DNA from 3 places in the Kitasatospora sp. MMS16-BH015 genome. Region 1 is predicted to be linked to each of the others. Evidence: riboswitches for the same ligand, from Rfam matches in the RefSeq annotation. Region 1 holds a riboswitch; each other region holds the start of a gene.
The links. Region 1 has a riboswitch for cyclic di-AMP ahead of CFP65_RS42180 (transglycosylase family protein). Riboswitches for the same ligand answer to the same signal wherever they lie in the genome.

Region 1 (7,050 bases):
CTGGGCAGCCCCGACGGCGACCCCGGGCTGACCGACGCGCTGGCGCGGATCGCGGTGGAGCAGGCCGGCTCGGTGCCGGAGATCGAGGTGCTGCCGGGGTCCTACGACCTGCCGGGGGCCCGGCTGCTCGACCTGGCCTCGGTGATGGACCGGCTGCGCTCGCCCGGCGGCTGCCCCTGGGACGCCGAGCAGACCCACGAGAGCCTGGTGAAGTACCTGGTCGAGGAGGCCTTCGAGCTGGTCGAGGCGATCGAGGAGGGCGACCGCGCCACGCTCCGCGAGGAGCTGGGCGACGTGCTGCTGCAGGTCTTCTTCCACGCCCGGATCGCGGAGGAGCACCCGGAGGACCCGTTCTCGGTGGACGACGTGGCCGGGGACATCGTGGAGAAGCTGATGTACCGCCACCCGCACGTCTTCGGCGACGTGGACGCCACCGGCACGGCCGAGGTCGAGGCGAACTGGGAGGAGCTCAAGCAGGCCGAGAAGCAGCGGGAGTCGGTGCTCGACGGGGTGCCCGCCGGGCTGCCCGCGCTGGCGTACGCGGCCAAGCTGGTCTCCCGGGTGCGCCGGGCGGGCTTCACCGGGGTGCCGGACGCGCCGTACGAGCTGCCCGCCGAGCTGACGGCCCAGACGGCCGGCGCGCTGCTGCTGGCCGTCGCGCAGCGGGCGCACGACGCCGGGGTGGACGTGGACGCCGCGCTGCGGGGCGCAGCACGCGGCTACCGCAGGGCGGTCCGGGCGGCCGAGGGGCTGCCGGAGGAGTGACGCTGCGGGGGCACGATCTCGCCGATCGCCTCGCCGACCAGGGCGAGGAGCTCGGCCAGCGGGTCGAGGTGGCGGGGCAGCTCCTCGAGGGAGACGATCCGCTCGCCGCCCGGACCGGTGACGCAGAAGAGGTCGATCGGGCCGAGGTGCTTGGCGGCGGTGGCCACCAGTGCGGCGATGTCACTGGGCTGGTGGACGTCGCTGCACACGCCGACCACCGGGCAGCCCGGCCGGTCGAGCTCGGTGGCCAGGTCCTCGGCCACCCCCGGGTGCTGGTCGGCCACGAGCATGCCCTTGGCGCCCGCGGCGGCGAACCGGCGCGCGAGATCAGCCCCCGAACCGCCGCTGAGTACGGCGATCACCACCACGGCCCCGGCTACTCGCATGGTCTGCTCCTCCTTGAGCGACTCGCTCCGGCCGGACACCGCACTGCCGACCGAAGAGCTATCGGAGGATCGTAGGCACGCCGCGACCCCCCGCAACAGGGAATACCCGCCAGGTGACCAGGCTCACGCCTCCCGGGACCGGATACCTTCGTGACATGCCGGACACGCCCGAAACCAGCCAGCCCGCACTCTTCACCTGGGAGTTCGCCGCCGACCCCTACCCCGCCTACGCCTGGCTGCGCGAGCACGCCCCCGTGCACCGCACCACGCTGCCCAGCGGGGTGGAAGCGTGGCTGGTCACCCGGTACGCGGACGCCAAGCAGGCGCTCGCCGACGCCCGGCTCTCGAAGAACCCGGCGCACCACAGCGAGCAGGCGCACCGCACCGGCCGGGTCGGCATCCCGGGCGAGCGGCAGGCCGACCTGATGACCCACCTGCTGAACATCGACCCGCCGGACCACACCCGGCTGCGCCGACTCGTCTCGAAGGCGTTCACCCCGCGCGGGGTGGCGGCCTTCGAGCCGAGGGTGCGCCAGCTGACCGACCGGCTGATCGACGGCTTCGCCGAGCGCGGCTCGGCCGACCTGATCCACGAGCTGGCCTTCCCGCTGCCGATCTACGCGATCTGCGACCTGCTGGGCGTGCCGGAGGAGGACCAGGACGACCTGCGGGACTGGGCGGGCATGATGATCCGCCACCACGGCGGGCAGCGCGGTGGCGTCGGCCGGGCCGTGAAGAAGATCCGGGCGTACCTGCTGGAGCTGATCCACCGCAAGCGCAACGACCTCGGGGACGACCTGATCTCCGGCCTGATCCGGGCCAGTGACCACGGCGAGCACCTGACGGAGAACGAGGCCGCCGCGATGGCCTTCATCCTGCTCTTCGCCGGCTTCGAGACCACCATCAACCTGATCGGCAACGGCACCTACGCGCTGCTGCGCCACCCCGAGCAGCGCAAGCTGCTGCAGGCCTCGCTGGAGCGCGGCGAGACGGCGCTGCTGGCCACGGCGGTGGAGGAACTGCTGCGCTACGACGGGCCGGTGGAGTTGGCCACCTGGCGGTTCGCGACCACTCCGCTGACCATCGGCGGGGTGGACATCCCGGTGGGCGACCCGGTGCTGGTGGTGCTCGCGGCGGCCGACCGGGATCCGGCCAAGTTCGACCGGCCGGACGTGCTCGACCTGGCCCGGGCCGACAATCCGCACCTCGGTTTCGGCCAGGGCATCCACTACTGCATCGGCGCTCCGCTGGCCCGGCTGGAGGGGCAGTGGGCGTTGCGTTCACTGCTGACGAGACTGCCGGACCTCCAGTTGGCCGCCGAGCCCCAGGAGTTGCGCTGGCGCGGCGGGCTCATCATGCGTGGCCTGCGTGAACTTCCGGTCTCCTTCACCCCGGAGGCCACTCGCGGTGTGTCGTCCGGAGGCTGATCCGGGCGGTCCGAACACGCATCAATCCGGACATAACCCCACGGTTTGTAGGCAATCCATGACTGGCCGTAATTCCGGTGTGATGTCGGCGATATGAGCTTGTGATCTGACGTTCGCTCTGCTTACCCTCCCTGGTGTTCGCAGCTGCGGACCCCGGGGCGCGGGACGCCGAATCCTGCCCGTCGCGCCGCCGGGCACCCGACTTGACCCCGGGCAGGGGCGGAGGAACCAGGTTTGTTGCCGTCCTCCACGGCTTGGGGTGAAGCCGCGTCAGCCGAAACGTTCCGCCAAGGAGCGTCAGGCCCAGCGGCCGGGCCACCTCCCGGTCCGAACCCGACAGCTCACTTCGTAGGCGTGCGGAGAGGGAACTTCATGCTGCTTTCCGGTACCGGTCGTCACCGCCGTCGCACCCAGGCGGAGAAGGCCATCGCCGTGGCGGGCGTCGCGAGCGTCGGCCTGGCCCTGCCGCTGCTGGCCGCCACCGGCGCCCACGCCGCCTCGGTCTCGACCTGGGACAAGGTCGCCGAGTGCGAGAGCGGCGGTGACTGGGGCATCAACACCGGCAACGGCTTCTACGGTGGCCTCCAGTTCACCTCCAGCACCTGGAAGGCCTACGGCGGCGGTCAGTACGCCAATCAGGCCAACCAGGCCAGCAAGGGCCAGCAGATCGCGGTGGCCGAGAAGGTGCTCGCCTCCCAGGGCCCGGGCGCCTGGCCGGTCTGCTCCGTCAAGGCCGGTCTCAGCAAGGGCGGTTCGGCCGCCGACGTGGACACCTCCGGCGGCGGCTCGTCCGCCTCCGGCAGCTCCACCAAGTCCGCCAAGCCCGCCCCGGCGAAGCCCGCCAAGTCGGCCGAGCAGACCGAGGCCACCCCGGGCTTCCCGGGCAAGGCCGGGTACGACGCGTCCAGCGGCAAGTACTGGTACCAGAAGGACGGCGGCTGGTACTGGACCAGCCACCAGGACGTCTACCGGCAGTTCACCGCCCCCGCCCAGCAGCTGAAGCAGCAGCAGGCGGCCAAGGCTCCGGCCGAGACCCCCGCCAAGCCGGCCTCGCCGAGCCGCGGCTACACCGTCCAGGCCGGTGACACCCTGTCCGGCATCGCCCAGAGCCACCAGGTCAACGGTGGTTGGCAGACGCTCTACGGCGCCAACAAGTCCACCGTGGGCGCCGACCCGAACCTGATCATGCCGGGTCAGGTGCTCAACCTCGGCTGATCCGAGCTGCCCCGTGGCCGCCTCCCCGCCAGGTGAACTACTGGCGAGTAGGCGGCCACACGGTGAGACAGGACCAAGGTCAGCGGGGCTGCGGGCCCGGGTGCGGTTAGGCTCTGGGCGTAAGGACTCCGCCATCGTCCCCATAGGAGATGCCTCGTGCCGTCCATTGATGTCGTCGTCGCCCGCGAGATCCTCGACTCCCGCGGCAACCCCACGGTCGAGGTCGAGGTCGGCCTCGACGACGGCAGCACCGGCCGTGCCGCCGTCCCGTCCGGCGCCTCCACCGGAGCCTTCGAGGCCCTGGAGCTGCGCGACGGCGACAAGAACCGCTACTTCGGCAAGGGTGTCGAGAAGGCCGTGCTGGCCGTCATCGAGCAGATCGGCCCGGAGCTGGTCGGCTACGACGCCACCGAGCAGCGCCTGATCGACCAGGCCATGCTCGACCTGGACGCCACCCCGGACAAGTCCTCGCTCGGCGCCAACGCGATCCTCGGCGTCTCGCTCGCCGTGGCGCACGCCGCCTCCGAGGCCAGTGACCTGCCGCTGTTCCGCTACCTCGGCGGCCCCAACGCGCACGTGCTGCCCGTCCCGATGATGAACATCCTCAACGGTGGGTCGCACGCCGACTCCAACGTCGACATCCAGGAGTTCATGATCGCCCCGATCGGCGCGGAGTCCTTCTCCGAGGCCGTCCGCTGGGGCGTCGAGGTCTACCACACGCTCAAGGGCGTGCTGAAGGAGCGCGGCCTCTCCACCGGCCTGGGCGACGAGGGCGGCTTCGCGCCGAACCTCGACTCCAACCGCGAGGCCCTCGACCTCATCACCGAGGCCATCAAGAAGGCCGGTTACACCCCGGGCAAGGACGTCGCGCTGGCCCTGGACGTGGCCGCCTCCGAGTTCCACAAGGACGGCGCCTACCAGTTCGAGGGCAAGGCCCTGTCGGCCGGCGAGCTGATCGACTACTACGCCGACCTGGTCGCCAACTACCCGCTGGTCTCCATCGAGGACCCGCTGAACGAGGAGGACTGGGACGGCTGGAAGGCCATGACCGACCGCCTCGGCGACAAGGTCCAGCTGGTCGGCGACGACCTGTTCGTCACCAACCCGGCCCGCCTGGCCCGCGGCATCGAGAGCGGCACCGCCAACTCGATGCTGGTGAAGGTCAACCAGATCGGTTCGCTGACCGAGACCCTGGACGCCGTCGAGCTGGCCCAGCGCAACGGCTACCGCTGCATGATGTCGCACCGCTCCGGCGAGACCGAGGACGTCACCATCGCCGACCTCGCCGTCGCCACCAACTGCGGCCAGATCAAGACCGGCGCCCCGGCCCGCTCCGAGCGCGTCGCCAAGTACAACCAGCTGCTGCGCATCGAGGAGATCCTCGACGACGCCGCCGAGTACGCGGGTCGCGGCGCCTTCCCGCGCTTCCGCTACGAGGGCTGATCACCCGAGCACGCCTGACCGGTGCCCCGGCGCTCACCCCGTAGGGTGGGGGCCGGGGCACCGGTGCGACTGGAGGAGGGGCGACGAGATGGCCAAGTGGAGGATCCCGGGTCTGGTGGCGCGCCCGCGCTTCACCAGCCGCGCGACCGTGCTGGTGCTCGTGCTCTGCTCCCTGGTCGCGATCCTCGCCTACCCGACCCGGCAGTTCATCGCGCAGCGGTCCCAGATCGCCGCCCAGCGCGCCAAGGCCGAGCAGGCCCGGCAGCAGGTCGACGCGCTGAGCCGCGAGCGGGCCCGCTGGCAGGACCCGGCGTACGTGCGCACCCAGGCCCGGGAGCGGCTGCACTACGCGCTGCCCGGCGAGACCTCCTTCGTCTCGGTCGACCCCACCCCCGCCGCGAAGTCCGGCGCCGCGCCGGCCGCGAAGGCCAAGGCCGCCGCCCAGCCCTGGTACACCAGCGTCTGGGAGTCGGTCGACGAGGCCGACGCCGCCCAGGCCCGCCCCACCCCCGCCCCTGCCCCCCGCTAGAGACAGCTCCCGCCATGACCTCTGAGAACACCGCCCCCGACGTCGCCGACCAGGACGTGGCGGCCATCGCCGCCCAGCTCGGCCGGGTGCCGCGCGGCCTGCGCGGCGTCGCCCACCGCTGCCCCTGCGGCAACCCCGACGTGGTCGAGACCGCGCCCCGGCTGCCCGACGGCACGCCCTTCCCGACGCTCTACTACCTGACCTGCCCCAAGGCCGCCTCGCTGATCGGCACCCTGGAGGCCGACGGCGTGATGAAGGAGCAGACCGCCCGGCTGGCCGAGGACCCGGAGCTGGCCGCCGCGTACCAGAAGGCGCACGAGGACTACATCGCCCGCCGCGACGCCATCGAGGTGCTGGAGGGCTTCCCGAGCGCCGGTGGCATGCCGGACCGGGTGAAGTGCCTGCACGTGCTGGTCGGCCACTCGCTGGCCGCCGGCGAGGGCGTCAACCCGCTCGGCGACGAGGCGATCGGGATGCTGGAGGACTGGTGGGCCAAGGGCCCCTGCGTCAGCCCCGAGGCCGTGGCCGAGCACCTGGCCAAGGTCGAGGCCGACCGGGCCGCGGACACCGACCACGCGGCCGTGATCGCCGCGAAGGAACAGCTGACGGCCGAGCGCGCCGAGAAGAAGCGGCTGGCCGAGGAGGAGGGGCAGTGACCACCACCCGGGTCGCCGCGATCGACTGCGGCACCAACTCGATCCGCCTGCTCGTCGCGGACCTGGACCTCGCCACGGGCACCGTGACGGACCTGGACCGACGGATGGTCATCAACCGGCTGGGCCAGGGGGTCGACAAGACCGGCCGGCTGCACCCGGACGCGCTGGCGCGCACCTTCGAGGCCTGCCGCACCTACGCCCAGGTGATCTCCTCCTACGGTGTCGGCTCGGACCGGATCCGGCTGGTCGCCACCTCCGCCTCGCGGGACGCCGAGAACGCCTCGGAGTTCACCCAGGGGGTCAAGGAGATCCTGGGCGTGGAGCCCGAGGTGGTCAGCGGCGAGGAGGAGGCCCACCTCTCCTTCGTCGGCGCCACCAAGGAGCTCTCCGGCGAGGCCGTCCGCCCGCCCTACCTGGTCTTCGACCTCGGTGGCGGCTCCACCGAGTTCGTCCGGGGCAGCAGCGACGTGGCGGCGGCCCGCTCGGTGGACATCGGCTGTGTCCGGCTGACGGAGCGCCACTTCGGCGGCACCGAGCTGCCCACCCCGGCCCAGGTCGAGGCCGCCCGGGCCGACGTGCGGGCCGCGCTCGACCTGGCGGCCGAGACGGTCGACCTGACCAGCCCGGCC
Region 2 (7,050 bases), 1.8 Mb from region 1:
TGTCGGCCTCGGCCCGGGCTATCAGGCGCGGGGTGAAGGCCCGGGCCACGATCCGGCGCAGCCCGGCGTGGTGCGGGTCGTCCAGGTTGACCATCGAGTCGCCGAACACCATCCGCACCCAGCGCGGCGGTTCGGGGGTGGTGACGCCGGGGCCGCTGAGGAAGAGCGCGGGGTTGCGGCTGGCCCGCACCACGTCGGCGTGCCGGACCAGCGCGTGGAAGCCCTTGCCCGTCCGGGGGTCGGTGCAGCGGACGGGGTGGTCGAGCTCCCGCAGCCGGGCGAAGGCTGCGGCCCTGGCCTCGGCCGGGAGCTGCCAGAACTCCGGCTGGGCGGGGTTCGGCCCCGGCCCGTGAACGGAGTGAGCGTGCTGCGCGGGGACACCCGTGGCGGTCATCGACCCTGTATCGCGTACCGCCTGACGGAATGTCAAATTTCCTTTACTGTGCGTTCGAATGCATTTCTGCGCTCGTCATATCGTCGTTCTCGTCCGATTCCTCGCCGTCCGCGCCGTTCTCCACGGGCACCAGCTCGCGGGCCAGCAGCGTCGCCCCGGCCACCGCGCCGGGCATCAGCAGCACGGTGACCATCGGCACCAGGAAGAGCAGCACCAGCGGCGCACCGAAACCGAGCGCCAGTCCGAGCCGCCCGCGCAGCATCCGCAGCCGCTCGGGCTGCGGCACCCCGCGCCGCTGGAGCGCCACGGCCGTCAGCTCCACGGTCAGGAAGAAGCCCGAGACCCCCACCCCGATCACCGGCACCACCGTCTGCCCGACCACCGGGACGAACCCGCAGGCGAACAGCAGCACCCCGAACCCGCCGGCCCGCAGCAGCACCGCCAGGCTGTCCCTGGTGGCGATCACCAGCTCCCGCCAGAGCGACAGCTCCGGCGCCGCCGGGGCGCCGCCCTCGGTCTCGTCCACCTTCGCGGCCAGCGACTCGTAGAACGGCTGCCCGACCAGCAGCGTCACGGCGGTGAAGGTGACCGCCGCGAGCAGCGCCCCGCCACCGATCAGCGCGGCCGTCACCACCCCGCGCAGCACCCCCTGCCAGGGCGAGCCCCACCCGTCGGCGAACGGCGTCATCCAGCGCACCAACCCGCCCGATTCGACCACCAGGGCGGCCATCGCCACCAGGTACCCGACCATCGTGATCAGCGCCGGGATCATCCCGAATCCCCACCACCGCCCGTGCCGGGCCACCCACTTCTGGCCCTGGAAAAGGAGCCTCATCCCCACCGCAAGATCTCGCATACCGGCAGCCTACGGGCCGCCCGCCGTGAGCAGGCTCACCGCCCGGCCCGGTTTCGACCACCCACCGCGATTCCACCGTCGCATTCCGCCACGAATCTCACTTTGGGCCCTCCCACCTTCACCTCTTGCTTATGTTTCGTGCACGGATGGTGATTCGACGAGCGCTTTCGGTCACCAATTCCGGCAGTTATCCAACCGTCACCTTTGCTTTTGTCCGGTTCGTGGGTTTTGCTTCATCGGACCGCCCGGCCACTGACCGAGCGGGTCCACCGGGTGCAACGCCTAGTCCTGCCGGCACCCGTGGGCACTACCGAGCTCTGTAACGGCAGGAGCGGGGGACCCAGGTCAGTACGCCGTCCGGACACGTCCGGGCGGCTTGGGGTGAAGCCGCATTCCGCGGCCGGGCATCTCCAGCCCGAACCCGACAGCTCACCTCGTCGGCGTCGGAGAGGAACACCCATGTCCGCACGGGGCAAGCACGCACGCCGTCACACCCGCCCGCAGCTGAACAAGGTCGCCATCGCCACCACGCTGGCCGCGACCTTCGCGCTCCCCCTGGTCGGTGTCACCACCGCCTCGGCCCTCGCCGACTCGGGCTCCGGCCACCACTCGTTCACCAGCAGCGTGGACGCCCAGCACGTCGCGCACACCGCGCCCGCCGCCGCCACGAAGACGCTCACCGACCCGGCCAAGGCCGCCGACCCCACCGCGCACCACCTGGTGGACGGCGACTGGCACCCGGTCCACACCGGCAAGCCCGCCGCCCAGGCCGGCCTCGCCGACGTCGCCCAGCGCCTCGGCCTGGACGCCGCCACCCCGGTCGCCACCCACCAGGCCCCGGCCGCCACCCCCGCCGTGGCCCCCGCCGCCGCGCCGGCCCCCGCCCCGGCCGCTGCTCCGGCCCCCGCCGCAGCTCCGGCTCCGGCTCCGGTCACTGCGCCCGCGCCCGCCGCGCCGGACTTCTACGCCCCGCTGGCCGAACCGAGCATCGTCGAGAACTGGGGCGTGCCCGGTCACCTGTGGGCCAGCGGCCACCACACCGGCGTGGACTTCGCGGCCTCCGTCGGCACCAGCCTGCGGGCCGTCGGCGACGGCACCGTGGTGACGGCCGGCTGGGGTGGCGCCTACGGCAACCAGGTGGTCATCCGCCTGGCCGACGGCAAGTACGCCCAGTACGCCCACCTCTCCAAGCTCCAGGTGCACGCCGGCCAGTCCGTCACGGCCGGCCAGCAGCTCGGCCTCTCCGGCGCCACCGGCAACGTGACCGGCCCGCACCTGCACTTCGAGATCCGCACCACCCCGAACTACGGCTCCGACATCGACCCGGTCGCCTACCTGCGGGCCCACTCGGTCAACGTCTGACCTTCGTCCCACCCAGCGGCGCGCGGCGCCCCCCGAGTCCGGGGGGCGCCGCGCGCCGCTGTCGTCCGAGCAGCCTCAGTTGAACCGGTCCGGGTCCGGGCCGGTGCGCAGGCCGCGGTCGGTGGCGGCCACGGCGGCCAGCTCCTCGGGGGTCAGCTCGAAGTCGAACACGTCCAGGTTCTGCGCGATCCGGGCCGGGGTGACCGACTTCGGGATCACGATGGTGCCGAGCTGGAGGTGCCAGCGCAGCACCACCTGGGCCGGGGACTTGCCGGTGCGGGCCGCGATCGCGGTGATCGCCGGGTCGTCCAGCACCGCGCCCTGGGCCAGCGGGCTCCAGGCCTCGGTGGCGATGCCGTGCTCGGCGTGGAAGGCGCGCAGCTCGGCCTGCTGGAGCCCCGGGTGGAGCTCGATCTGGTTGACGGCCGGCACCAGCTCGCTCGCGTCGAGCAGCCGCTCCAGGTGCGCGGGCTGGAAGTTGGAGACGCCCGCCGCCCGGATCCGCCCGTCGGCGGCCAGCCGCTCCAGCGCCCGCCAGGTGTCCAAGTAGAGGTCGCGGGCCGGGGTGGGCCAGTGGATCAGGTAGAGGTCGACGTACTCGAGGCCGAGCCTGGCCAGGCTGGTGTCGAAGGCGCGCAGCGTCGCCTCGTACCCCTGGTCGGCGTTCCAGACCTTCGTGGTCAGGAAGAGCTCCTCGCGCGCCACCCCGGACTCGGCCAGCGCCCGGCCGACCCCGGCCTCGTTGCCGTAGATCGCGGCGGTGTCGATGCTGCGGTAGCCGGTCGCCAGGGCGGTCTTCACGGCGGTGGTGGTCTCCTCGTCGGGGACCTGGAAGACGCCGAAGCCGAGCTGGGGGATCCGGACGCCGTTGTTGAGCTGCACGGTGGGGACGGTGGTCATGATCGGTTCCTTGCCTTGGTGCGGGGGTGGGTTCAGTGGAGGACGGGGCTGGGCGCGGCGGCCGGGGTGGCGCCCGGGACGGTGGTTGTCGTGGCCGGGGCGCGGCGCTCCAGGGCGGCGGACCAGAAGGCCAGCAGCAGGGCGGCGGCGGCCAGCGCGGCGCCGACCCAGTTCGGTGCGGTGTAGCCGAGGCCGGCGGTGATCACCAGGCCGCCGAGCCAGGCGGCCAGCGCGTTGCCGAGGTTGAAGGCGCCGATGTTGACGGCCGAGGCCAGCGTGGGCGCGCCGTGCGCCTGGTCGAGCACCCGCTTCTGCAGCGGCGGCACGGTGGCGAAGCCGAGCGCCCCGACCAGCAGGATGGTGACGGCGGCCGCCACCTTGCTGTGCGCGGTGACGGTGAACAGCCCGAGCACCAGGGCCAGCCCGCCGAGGCTCACGTACAGCATCGGCATCAACCTGCGGTCGGCGTACCGGCCGCCGAGCAGGTTGCCGAGGAACATGCCGACCCCGAACAGCACCAGCAGCCAGGTGACGGCGCCCTCGGAGTAGCCGGCGACGTTGGTCATCATCGGGGCGATGTACGTGATGGCGGCGAACACCCCGCCGAAGCCGAGCACGGTCATCGCCATCGCGAGCAGCACCTGCGGGTTGCGGAAGGCGGTCAGCTCGCGGCGCAGGTGGGCGCCCTCGGGCCGGGGCAGCTCGGGCACCAGCTTGGCGATCCCGAGCAGGCCGACCAGCCCGAGCGCGGCGACCACCGTGAAGGTGGCCCGCCAGCCCACGGCCTGCCCGATGAAGGTGCCGAGCGGCACACCGACGATGTTGGCCACCGTCAGCCCGGTGAACATGGTGGCGATGGCGCCGGCCTTCTTGTCCGGGGCGACCAGCTCGGCCGCCACCACCGACCCGATCCCGAAGAACGCGCCGTGCGCGAGCGAGGCCACGATCCGGCCGCCCAGCATCAGCCCGAAGCTCGGCGCGAGCGCCGACAGCAGGTTGCCGACGGTGAACAGCCCCATCAGCAGCATCAGCACCGTCTTGCGGCTGATCCTGGTGCCGAGCACCGTCATGACCGGCGCGCCGAGGACGACGCCGATCGCGTAGCCGGTGACCAGCAGCCCGGCGGTGGGGATGGACACGCCGTAGTCGGCGGCGATCTGGGGCAGCAGGCCCATGACCACGAACTCGGTGGTGCCGATCCCGAAGGCCCCGATGGCCAGGGCGAGGAGTGCGAGAGGCATGGCGCTACCCTCCGTGCGATTGCCTGTGCGTCTTACGAGCTTCGACAATAGTTGCAGGCGCGCTATATGTGCAAGCGCTGGCATTGCCCGATCGCCGCTTGAGCCTGGGTGCCGGAGGGGACGCCTGGGCCTGGGTGCCGGAGGGGACGCCTGGGCCTGGGTGCCGGAGGGGACACCTGGGCCTGGGTGCCGGAGGGGGCGGGACGGGCGGCGGGCATTGAAGTGCGCGGCGCCGGTGCTTGCAGAAGCCTGCTACCGGCCCTGGCCGGTAACGACTCGGGCGGCTTATCCTGGGGTCATCTCGACACCCGGCCCCTGGAAGGAGTGCGGCACCCATGACCGCCACCGACCCCGCACTGACCGCCCTCGCCAGCGGCTGGTCCGCCCTGTACGTGCTGTACGGCCGGATCGAGGCGCACATCGAGCGCGCTCTCCAGGCCGAGCACGACCTGAGCGTGCGCGAGTACTCGCTGCTGGACGTGCTCAGCCGCCAGCACGACGAGGAGGGCGGCCACCTCCAGATGAAGCAGGTGGCCGACGCGGTGGTGCTCAGCCAGAGCGCGACCACCCGCCTGGTCACCCGCCTGGAGGACCGGGGCCTGCTGGCCCGCTACCTCTGCCCCACCGACCGCCGGGGCATCTACACCAACGTCAGCGAAGCCGGCCTCACCCTGCTCGAAGCGGCCCGGCCGACCAACGACGCCGCCCTCCGCGCCGCGCTCGACGAGGCCGCCCGCAACCCCGACCTGGCTCCACTGGTCGCGGCCGTCGAGGCCGTGAAGCCGGGCACGGCCGCCACTCCGGCCGCCACTCGGGCCGCCTGAGAAAGTGTTGGGTAAGCGGGTGACTACTCGTTCTTGAGGTCATCGGCGAGGCGGCGGGCTGCTTCGGTCTCGATGGGGCCGCGTGGTTCGACCTCCTCGCCGGCGAGGCGGGCGGCCATCAGGCGGATCATGGCGACCTTGATCATCGCTTCGGCGTGCGCGGTCTTGCGCTCGTAGTCCCGTGCCAACCGTCTGCACCGCCCCAGCCAGGAGAATGTCCGCTCGACCACCCACCTGCGGGGCAGCACCTGGAAGCCTTTCACATCCGCGTTGCGCGGCACCGCCACCACCGTCAGGTTCTCGTGCGCGGCAGCCCAGCCGACCAGACCGGCATCGATCGCGTTGACGTAGCCGCCGTCGACCCAGACCAGCCCGACCTGCGGGAACAGACCACGGATGCCGGCCAGGACCAGCTTCGCGCCCGCCCGCTCCTGGACGGACGCGGAGTGCACGACCGCCTTCAGGACCAGTCCACAGCTGTCCACCAGCAGGTGCCGCTTGCGGCCCCGGACACGCTTGCCCGCGTCGTAGCCGATCGCCTCGCCGCCCTGGTGACTGCGTACGGACTGGGAGTCCAGCACCGCCGCCGACGGCTGCGGATCCCGACCGTCCGCGACCCTCACCCGGTCACGCAACACGTCGTGGACCCGGTCCCACGTCCCGTCGGCGCTCCACGCACGAAACCACCGGTAGGCCGCGTCCCACGGCGCCAGGTCGTGCGGCACCAGCCGCCAGGCACAACCACTGACCAGGACGTACAGAACCGTGTCGACGACCAGGCGGCGAGGGAACTTCAGCGGCCGGCCGCCCCTGCGCGGATCCCGCCCCGGCAGCAGCGGCTCGATCACCGCCCACTGAGCATCCGTCAACGACGAGTCGTACGAAGGCTTGCACGAACAGACACACATACCGGTGATCCTCGCGGGCTCCTCGACCACGAAGATCACCGGCCGCACATCACACCAAGCAGTCGATCAATTACCCAACACTTTCTGAGGCGCCGGGCCCGGCGGCTCCGGCGGCTCAGACGGCCGCGACGGCCGCCCACGCAAGCTCGCGGAAGCTCGCGGAAGCTCGCCGCCCGGGCCTTCCCTAGCCGGGTGCTTCAGCCCGCCGTCGGGGCGAAGAGGTAGCGGTCGATCATCAGGGCCGCGTCGTCGAGGGTCAGCGAATCGCCCTCCGGGTCCTCCTTGAACGCCTGGTCGAGCAGCGAGGAGCCGACGGTGACGGCCAGGCGGACCCGGCGGCGGGCGTCCTCGGTCTCCGGGTAGCCGTAGCCGGCGGAGAGTGCGCGGTGCAGGTGGGCGGCGATCTCCCGGTCCACCTGCTCGCCCTCGGCGCGGAGCGCCGGGAGGCGCGGGCCGTGGTACCAGAGCCAGCGGTAGCCCGGCACGGTGCGGAACCGGTCGGCGTACGCGGTGAGCAGCCGGCCGATCAGCTGGCGGGAGCGCTCGGGCAGTGGGTCGGCGGTGA
Region 3 (7,050 bases), 460 kb from region 1:
TCGGGTAGTGGCCGGCACCGGGGATCAGCACCTGGCGGGCGTTCAGCGCCTCGGCCTGCCGCTGGGCGACGGCGGCGGGGGAGGGGAAGTCGGGGTCCTGCTCGCCCATGACCACCAGGGCCGGGCACTCGACGGCCGCGCTCCAGCCGACCGGCGCGGAGTCGCCGAACACGTAGCCCCGGGTGGCGGTGGCCCGGCCGGGGGTGCGCAGGCTGGCCACCAGGCCGGCCGCGTAGGCGTCCAGGTCGGCGGGCTTGGCCTGGCCGAAGGCGGTCTTGCGCAGGTAGAGGCCCCAGAGGCTCGGGAAGCGGAGCACCGCGTGGCCGAGCGCCTTGACCATCCCGCGCTGGAGGGCGTTCGGCGACAGGTTCTCGATGAAGCCGTCGATCAGCGCGATGCCGGCCACCCGCTCGGGCGCCAGCCCGGCGGCCTTGACCACCGAGGCGGCGGTGTAGGAGCTGCCGACCAGGGTGGCCCGCTCGATCCCGAGGTGGCTCAGCAGGGCGAGCGCGTCCTCGGCGATCGCGGCGGGGGAGTAGTCCGCCCACTCGATCGAGGACTCGCCGAACCCGCGCAGGTCCATGGCGACCACCCGGTGCCCGGCGGCCAGCAGCAGCGGCCGCAGGTGCCGGTAGGCGTGCCGGGAGTCGAGCATGCCCGGCAGCAGCAGGACGGCGCTGCCGGTGCCCTCGTCGTCGAAGGCGATCCGCCCGCCGGGCAGCTCCAGGTACCGGGTGGCGGTGGTGGCGGTGGCGTTCATGGTGCTCCCCCTCGGGATCGGTGCGTTGTTCCCTGTAGCCATAAAGCTAAGGCTAATAGCCTTAGCCGTCAAGCGACTGGGATACGGTCGGCGCACCCGCACCACCTGAACCATCTGCACCAGAGGGGCCACCCGATGCCGTTCATCAACGTCAAGCAGCTCTCCGGCCGGACCGACGAGCAGAACGCGGAGATCACCCGCGAACTCACCGCCGCCTACGCCCGGATCACCGGGGTCTCGCCGGAGAACATCTGGGTGGCCATCGAGGAGATCCCGGCCACCCACTGGTCCTCGGGCGGTGTCACCTACGCGGCCAAGCGGGCCGCGGAGGCGCAGCAGTAGGGGCGGTGCTCACGGGGCGTCCACCCGGAACGGGTCGTGCTCGGCGAGCAGCTTGTCGAGCCTGGCCTGGTCGACCCGGGTGACGATCGCGCCGTCCTCCTGGCGGTCGCGGATCACCTTGGCCAGCGTGAAGGCCGAGGTGATCTCGTAGAGCAGGCCGACGGCGAGGAAGCCCCGCACCCAGGCGCTGACGGGCAGGTAGGCGATCCCGATCGCCAGGGCCGCCGAGGCGAGCCCGAAGGAGAGGATCGCCTGGATGTAGTAGGCGTTGGTGGTCCGGCCGGGCACTGGTGTGTTCATGACTCCAGGGTCGCCAACTCCCGTACTCGGCACATGAGTACGCGTACTCAACCGCAGCGCCCGGGAGTTGCCGGTCGACCGTCTCAAATCACCACGTATGCACCCGGATCGGACCTGACATCGTCCACAGGTCTGGACCGAGATGCCGAGCGGCTTGGAATCAGGGGCCACTCGGATTAACGTTTGATAACGCAGCGCGGTCGGCAACGCCGTACCCGAAACGGCACCGTGCGCCGTCGCCTAATCCATGGGCCCGCCCTCACCGGTGGGCCCGGGAGCCGGGGAACCACGTTCCACTGGGGTGAATCAGCCGGGCCCCCGCCCGGCCGTAGGAGACCTTCCTGCTCCGAACCCGTCAGCTAACCCGGTAGGCGCGAAGGAAGGAAAGGAGCGCGCCTCCCTTGGCGTCGACGCACTCCCCCGCAGGCCCGGCCACCCAGCTGCTGGACGGCCCCACCGTGCTGCCGCCCCTCGGAGACGAGGTGGCCAGGCATCGGATGCCCCGCCAGGCCCGTACCGGCGGCCCGCTGCTCGGCGTCACCGCGATGGCCGCCTCGCTCGGCGCCACCGGTTTCGCCGCGGCCGGCCCGGCCGCCGCCGCGCCGCTCCCCGCCGCCCCGGTGACCACCCCCGACGCGGCCACCGAGGACTCCACCGAGCTCACCCTCTCGGCCGACCCGGGCCTGGCCCTCGCCGCCCGGATCCAGCAGCAGGCCGACGGCCAGCGCACCGCCGCGGAGGAGACCGCCCGGGTGGTTGCCGCCCAGGAGGCCGAGGCCAAGCGGGCCGCCCAGCAGGCCGAGGCCCGGGCCGAGACCGAGCGCACCGCCGTGACCCTCCCGGTCGCCGGCTACACCCTCACCGCCCACTACGGTCAGGCCGGTTCCTACTGGTCGCACCTGCACACCGGCCTCGACTTCGCCGCCCCGACCGGCACCCCGGCCGTGGCCGTCGCCGCGGGCACCGTCACCTCGGCGGGCTGGGCCGGCGCCTACGGCTACCGGGTCGTCCTGACCCTCCCCGACGGCACCGAGCTCTGGTACTGCCACCTCTCCGCCATCACCACCACCGCCGGCCCCGTCACCCCGGGCACCCAGCTCGGCCGGGTCGGCGCCACCGGCAATGTCACCGGCCCCCACCTCCACCTGGAGGTCCGTCCGGCCGCCGGTGCCCCGATCGACCCGCTGCCCTGGCTCCACGCCCGCGGCCTCCAGCCCTGACTCCAGGGGCCCGACCCCAGGGGCCCGACCCCGAGCCCGACCCCAGGGGCTCGGGGAACTGCGAGGGCATCCGAAGGGGCGTGCACTCCTTGACGCCCCACCCGGCTCACCGCTCGCCCCCTCCGACTACTCCGTCTCCTGCTCCTGCTCCTGCTCCTGCTCCTGCTCCGCCGCCTCCTGCGCGGCCAGGTACGCGTCGATCTCCTCCGGGCCCGGCTCGGGGGCCAGTTCGGGGTACTCCAGCAGCAGCTCGGGCAGCCCCGGCACCGTCCACTCGCCGCACAGCCGCAGCGCCTCCCGCACCACCGCCGCCTCGAACTCGGCGTAGTCCCCGGACAGTTCGTCCGGCATCGGCAGGCCGAGCGCGTTCAGCCCGGCCAGGTTGCGGTAGCTGCGCCGCATCAGCCACTGCTCCAGCAGCGCCCGCGCGCCGTCGGTGGCCATGCCCACCGAGATCACCCGGGTCGGCCCCCAGCCGCCGTCCCCGCCGACCCAGTCCAGCACACCGAGCCCGTCCGGCCCGCCGCCCTCCTCCAGCGCCCCGAACGCGGCCAGCCGCTCCGTCTCGGGCAGCTCCCGGAAGGCGTCCAGCCAGGCCCGCACGGCGGCCGGATCGGCGGTGTCCACCCCGTCCGCCCGCAGCAGCAGGGTGTAGAGCCGGGGCCAGGTCACCAGGTGCGGCTGCCGCAGCAGCCCGCAGAGCAGCTCGCCCTGCCATTCGGCCTCCTCGTGCAGCCGCTCCCACCGCTTCGCGTTGAGCCGCCGGGCCGCCCGCTGGTGGTCGATCAGCAGCCGCACCGCCGCCCCGTACGCCTCCGGCTGCTCGGCCGGCTGCACGTACAGGTACATCCGCTCGTACAGCAGCTGCTCCACCACCGGCGAGGTCAGCTCGGGGAAGCCGTCGTGCAGCTGGGCATCACCGAACTCCAGCAGGGTCAGCACCGTCCGGACGGCCTCCTCCGGTACGGGCGGCAGGCCGGCTTCGGCGGCCCAGGCCAGTAGATCGGCGGTGCGGGGGTGCGGGGTGAGCTGGAGGTCTTCGACGTTCACCCTCGGTACGGTAGCCGCTGGGCCCACCACTCGGCGGTATCGTCGGGAGCCATGCAGCCCGAACCCACCCCGGCGCAGCCCCCGCACCCCGCCCCGGCCGAGCCCGCTCCGCTCCCTGAGCCCGGTCCGCTCCTTGAGCCCGCTCCGCTTCCTGAGCCCGCTCCGGCCGCTCCGGCCGTCCCGCTCACGCCGGTGCGGCTCACCGGGCCCCGGTTGGCGATCCGCGAGTTCCACCACACGCCCGAGGACGTGGACGCCCTGCACGCCGTCTTCGGCGATCCGGAGACGGCCCGCTACCTCCCCTTCGAGCCGCGCGACCGCGAGACCTGCGCCGACCAGATCTCCCTCTACCTGGACGAGGCCGAGGCCGAACCCCGCACGGTCTACCGCCTCGCCGTCACCCTGCTGGCCGAGGGCGAGCCCGAGTACGCGGTACCGATCGGCAACCTCGCCCTCGGTCTGGAGGGCGACCGGGCCGCCTTCCTCGGCTACGCGCTGCGCCGCGACACCTGGGGGCGCGGCTACGCCGGCGAGATCACCGCCCTGGCCTGCGACTTCGCCTTCGGCCCGCTCGGCCTGCACCGCCTCTGGGCCCGGGTCGACCCGGACAACACCGCCTCCTCCCGCGTCCTCACCCGGGCCGGCTTCCAGCTGGAGGGCCGGATCCGGCACGACCTCCACCTCGGCGGCCGCTGGCACGACGCGTTCCAGTACTCCCTGCTGGAGGACGAGTGGCAGGCCGGTGCCTGGCGCACCGGGGAGCAGCCACCCGCTCGGGGGTAGGGAGAACCCCACCCCGGATTCGGTAGTGGGCTGCAATGTGCCGAGGGGGGTCGGCGCGGCATCGTGGTGGTCGTAGCGAGGACGAGGACACGAGCCAGCAGCCCAGGGGGCCCAGGATGAGCACCATGCAGCCGAGTACGACGCTCTACGACACCAGCGCGTACCCCTACCGGCGGAAGCCCGCCCCGTCCTTCCTGCACGCCCCGTTCGCGGGGGCGACGTACCGGGAGCTGGGCTACCTGCTCACCGCCTTCCCGATAGCGACGGCGGCCTTCGTCGCGGCGGTCACCCTGCTCTCGGTCGGCGCGGGCCTGCTGGTCACCGTGCTGGGCCTCCCGGTGCTCGGCCTGCTGCTGGCGAGCGCCCGCGGCTTCGGCGCGGTCGAGCGCCTGCGCGCCCGCACCCTGCTCGACATGGAGGTCCCCGCCCCGGCCCCGGTCCGGCCCCGCCGCCCCGGCTTCTGGGGCGCCGTCACCGCCCGCCTGGCCGACGGCCCCGGTTGGCGCGCCGTCACCTACCAGCTGGTGGTCTTCCCCTGGGCGGTCTTCTCCTTCGTCACCTCGGTGGTCTTCCTCTCGGTCGGCTGGGCCGCCGCCCTCTACCCGGCCTACCACTGGGCGATCGCCCGCTTCACCCCCTGGCCCGGCCTCCAGCTCTTCGACTTCAGCAACGAGACCGGCGTCCACCGCTACTACCTGAGCTCCCCCTGGCAGATAGCCGGCTTCTCCGCCCTCGGCCTGCTCATGGTCTTCCTCTCCCCGCTCCTGCTCCGCGCCCTGACCAGCGTCCACCGCCTGGCCGTCCGCCTCCTCCTCGGCGCCCTCTAGGGCCTCCCGGAGAAGCCGAAAGGCCCGGCAGAAGAATCTGCCGGGCCTTTCGGTGCTACTGAGTAGCGGGGACAGGATTTGAACCTGCGACCTCTGGGTTATGAGCCCAGCGAGCTACCGAGCTGCTCCACCCCGCGTCGGTGAGATCACCCTATGCGACAACCCCCCACATCGCGAAATCCATTTCCCGAGGGCCCGCTCAGCGCGGTCGCCGCAGCCACTCGTCGAGGGCCGGGTAGTCCGCCGCCACCAGCCCGATCCGGGGGTCCACCCGGTACAGCAGGGCCGGCCCCTCGTGGTGCGCCGCCACCCAGGCCCGGTCCGCCGCACCGATCTCGTCGTCCACCCAGACGAACGGCCGCCCGGCCGCCCGGGCCACGATCGCCCGGGTCTTCCAGTGCAGCCCCCGCCGTTCGTCCAGCTCCTCCGACTCGGAGGGCTCCGGCCAGTCCAGCACCTCGGCCGGCGGCAGCCCCAGTCGAGGCGCCACCCACTCGTTCGCCTCGCCCAGCCAGGTCGTCGCCCAGACCAGCTCACCGTGCAGCTCCGCCAGCCGGGCCCCCTGCCCGGGGTCGATCCGGGTCAGCAGCGGGTTCACCCCGAGGGCATCCGGGCCAGGCTCCGGCGGGAAGGCCGGGTAGGACGACGCGGCCCCACCGAACGGGATGAGCACCCCGTCGACATCGAGGAACAGCAGCGGGTCGAAGGCTCCGGTCACTCCGGCACGGTAGTCCGCCGCCGCCTCGCCGCGTTCCCCTTCCCGCTCGCCGCCGCCTGCCACCGTGCCCCCCGACCGCCCGGTGGCGCCCGCCCGGCCGGTGGGCTCCGGGTGCGGGGGGTGGTGGGGCGTGTTGCGATGAGGCCACCGGGTCGTCGCAGGTCGAAGGGGTCTTCGTGCTGGTCACCTCGCGTCCGCTGGACGAGTACTGCGAGCTGTTCGGCCTCACCCGCCGCCGGCTCCGCGCCGTCCCCGGCCGGATACTCGACTGCCCCGGCGGCGCGGCCGGCCTCGCGGCCGAAGCCCGCGCGCTCGGGGTCGAGGTGGTGGCCACCGATCCGGCGTACGCGGCCCCGATCGCCACCCTCGCGGCCCGCGCCCGGGCCGGCCGCGCCGCGATGGCCGCCGCGATGACGGCCAGCCCGCAGCTCTACCCGCCGACGCGCCACGTCCAGCCCGCCCGCTACCTACGCGGCTGGGACCGCGCCCGCCGCCTCTTCGAGGCCGACGCCACCGACGACCCCTCCCGGTACGTCGCCGCCGCCCTACCCCACTTGCCCTTCGCCGACGGCTCCTTCGCCCTCACCCTCAGCTCGTACCTGCTCTTCGCCTACCCCGAGCTCTTCCCGCCCGCCGCCCAACTGGCCGCCCTGCTCGAACTGACCCGCGTCACCACCCCCACCGGCGAAGTCCGCGTCTACCCCCTCCACGACGGCACCGGCCGCCGCTGCCCCCACCTCCCCGAACTCCGCGCGGCCCTCCGCCACCACGGCGTCAGCAGCCGCCTGCTCACCCTCCCCCGCCCGGGCGACGCCACCCGCGGCCGCACCGTCCTGCTGCTCGGCCACCGAGACGGTCGGCCCGGCCGCCTGGCCGGTCAGCTCGGGTAGCGGATCAGCCCGCCGGTCGCCAGCTCGAAACCGAACGGATCCGGGACGGGCACGGTGTCCCCGAAGGCGCCGTTCCACTGGAGCCGGTAGGACCCGCCGGCAGGCTCGGAGAACAGGGTGATCCGCCCGTCCCGCGGGTCGATCAGCAGATAGAGCGGGA

Region 2: it holds a riboswitch for cyclic di-AMP, as region 1 does, so the genes downstream of both, CFP65_RS42225 (M23 family metallopeptidase) here and CFP65_RS42180 (transglycosylase family protein) in region 1, are expected to answer to the same signal.
Region 3: it holds a riboswitch for cyclic di-AMP, as region 1 does, so the genes downstream of both, CFP65_RS21525 (M23 family metallopeptidase) here and CFP65_RS42180 (transglycosylase family protein) in region 1, are expected to answer to the same signal.

Annotation. Positions count from the first base shown of each region.
Region 1 is NZ_CP025394.1:5,417,629-5,424,678, forward strand. Features, by position in the region: gene CFP65_RS23465 (MazG family protein) at 1-765, shown strand, start outside; gene CFP65_RS23470 (SDR family NAD(P)-dependent oxidoreductase) at 720-1,151, opposite strand; gene CFP65_RS23475 (cytochrome P450) at 1,307-2,578, shown strand; cyclic di-AMP (ydaO/yuaA leader) riboswitch at 2,768-2,949, shown strand; gene CFP65_RS42180 (transglycosylase family protein) at 2,951-3,793, shown strand; gene eno (phosphopyruvate hydratase) at 3,950-5,236, shown strand; gene CFP65_RS23490 (septum formation initiator family protein) at 5,325-5,765, shown strand; gene CFP65_RS23495 (DUF501 domain-containing protein) at 5,780-6,421, shown strand; gene CFP65_RS23500 (Ppx/GppA phosphatase family protein) at 6,418-7,050, shown strand, end outside.
Region 2 is NZ_CP025394.1:7,179,630-7,186,679, reverse strand. Features, by position in the region: gene CFP65_RS30630 (cytochrome P450) at 1-394, opposite strand, end outside; gene CFP65_RS30625 (EI24 domain-containing protein) at 438-1,250, opposite strand; cyclic di-AMP (ydaO/yuaA leader) riboswitch at 1,549-1,706, shown strand; gene CFP65_RS42225 (M23 family metallopeptidase) at 1,710-2,612, shown strand; gene CFP65_RS30615 (aldo/keto reductase) at 2,688-3,512, opposite strand; gene CFP65_RS30610 (MFS transporter) at 3,545-4,753, opposite strand; gene CFP65_RS30605 (MarR family winged helix-turn-helix transcriptional regulator) at 5,089-5,577, shown strand; gene CFP65_RS30600 (IS5 family transposase) at 5,601-6,485, opposite strand; gene CFP65_RS30595 (TetR/AcrR family transcriptional regulator) at 6,683-7,050, opposite strand, start outside.
Region 3 is NZ_CP025394.1:4,960,360-4,967,409, forward strand. Features, by position in the region: gene CFP65_RS21510 (alpha/beta fold hydrolase) at 1-760, opposite strand, end outside; gene CFP65_RS21515 (4-oxalocrotonate tautomerase family protein) at 896-1,102, shown strand; gene CFP65_RS21520 (YiaA/YiaB family inner membrane protein) at 1,112-1,402, opposite strand; cyclic di-AMP (ydaO/yuaA leader) riboswitch at 1,630-1,790, shown strand; gene CFP65_RS21525 (M23 family metallopeptidase) at 1,804-2,622, shown strand; gene CFP65_RS21530 (hypothetical protein) at 2,749-3,672, opposite strand; gene CFP65_RS21535 (GNAT family N-acetyltransferase) at 3,724-4,455, shown strand; gene CFP65_RS21540 (sensor domain-containing protein) at 4,572-5,282, shown strand; tRNA gene CFP65_RS21545 (tRNA-Met) at 5,346-5,419, opposite strand; gene CFP65_RS21550 (HAD domain-containing protein) at 5,482-6,000, opposite strand; gene CFP65_RS21555 (methyltransferase) at 6,177-6,890, shown strand; gene CFP65_RS21560 (Uma2 family endonuclease) at 6,878-7,050, opposite strand, start outside.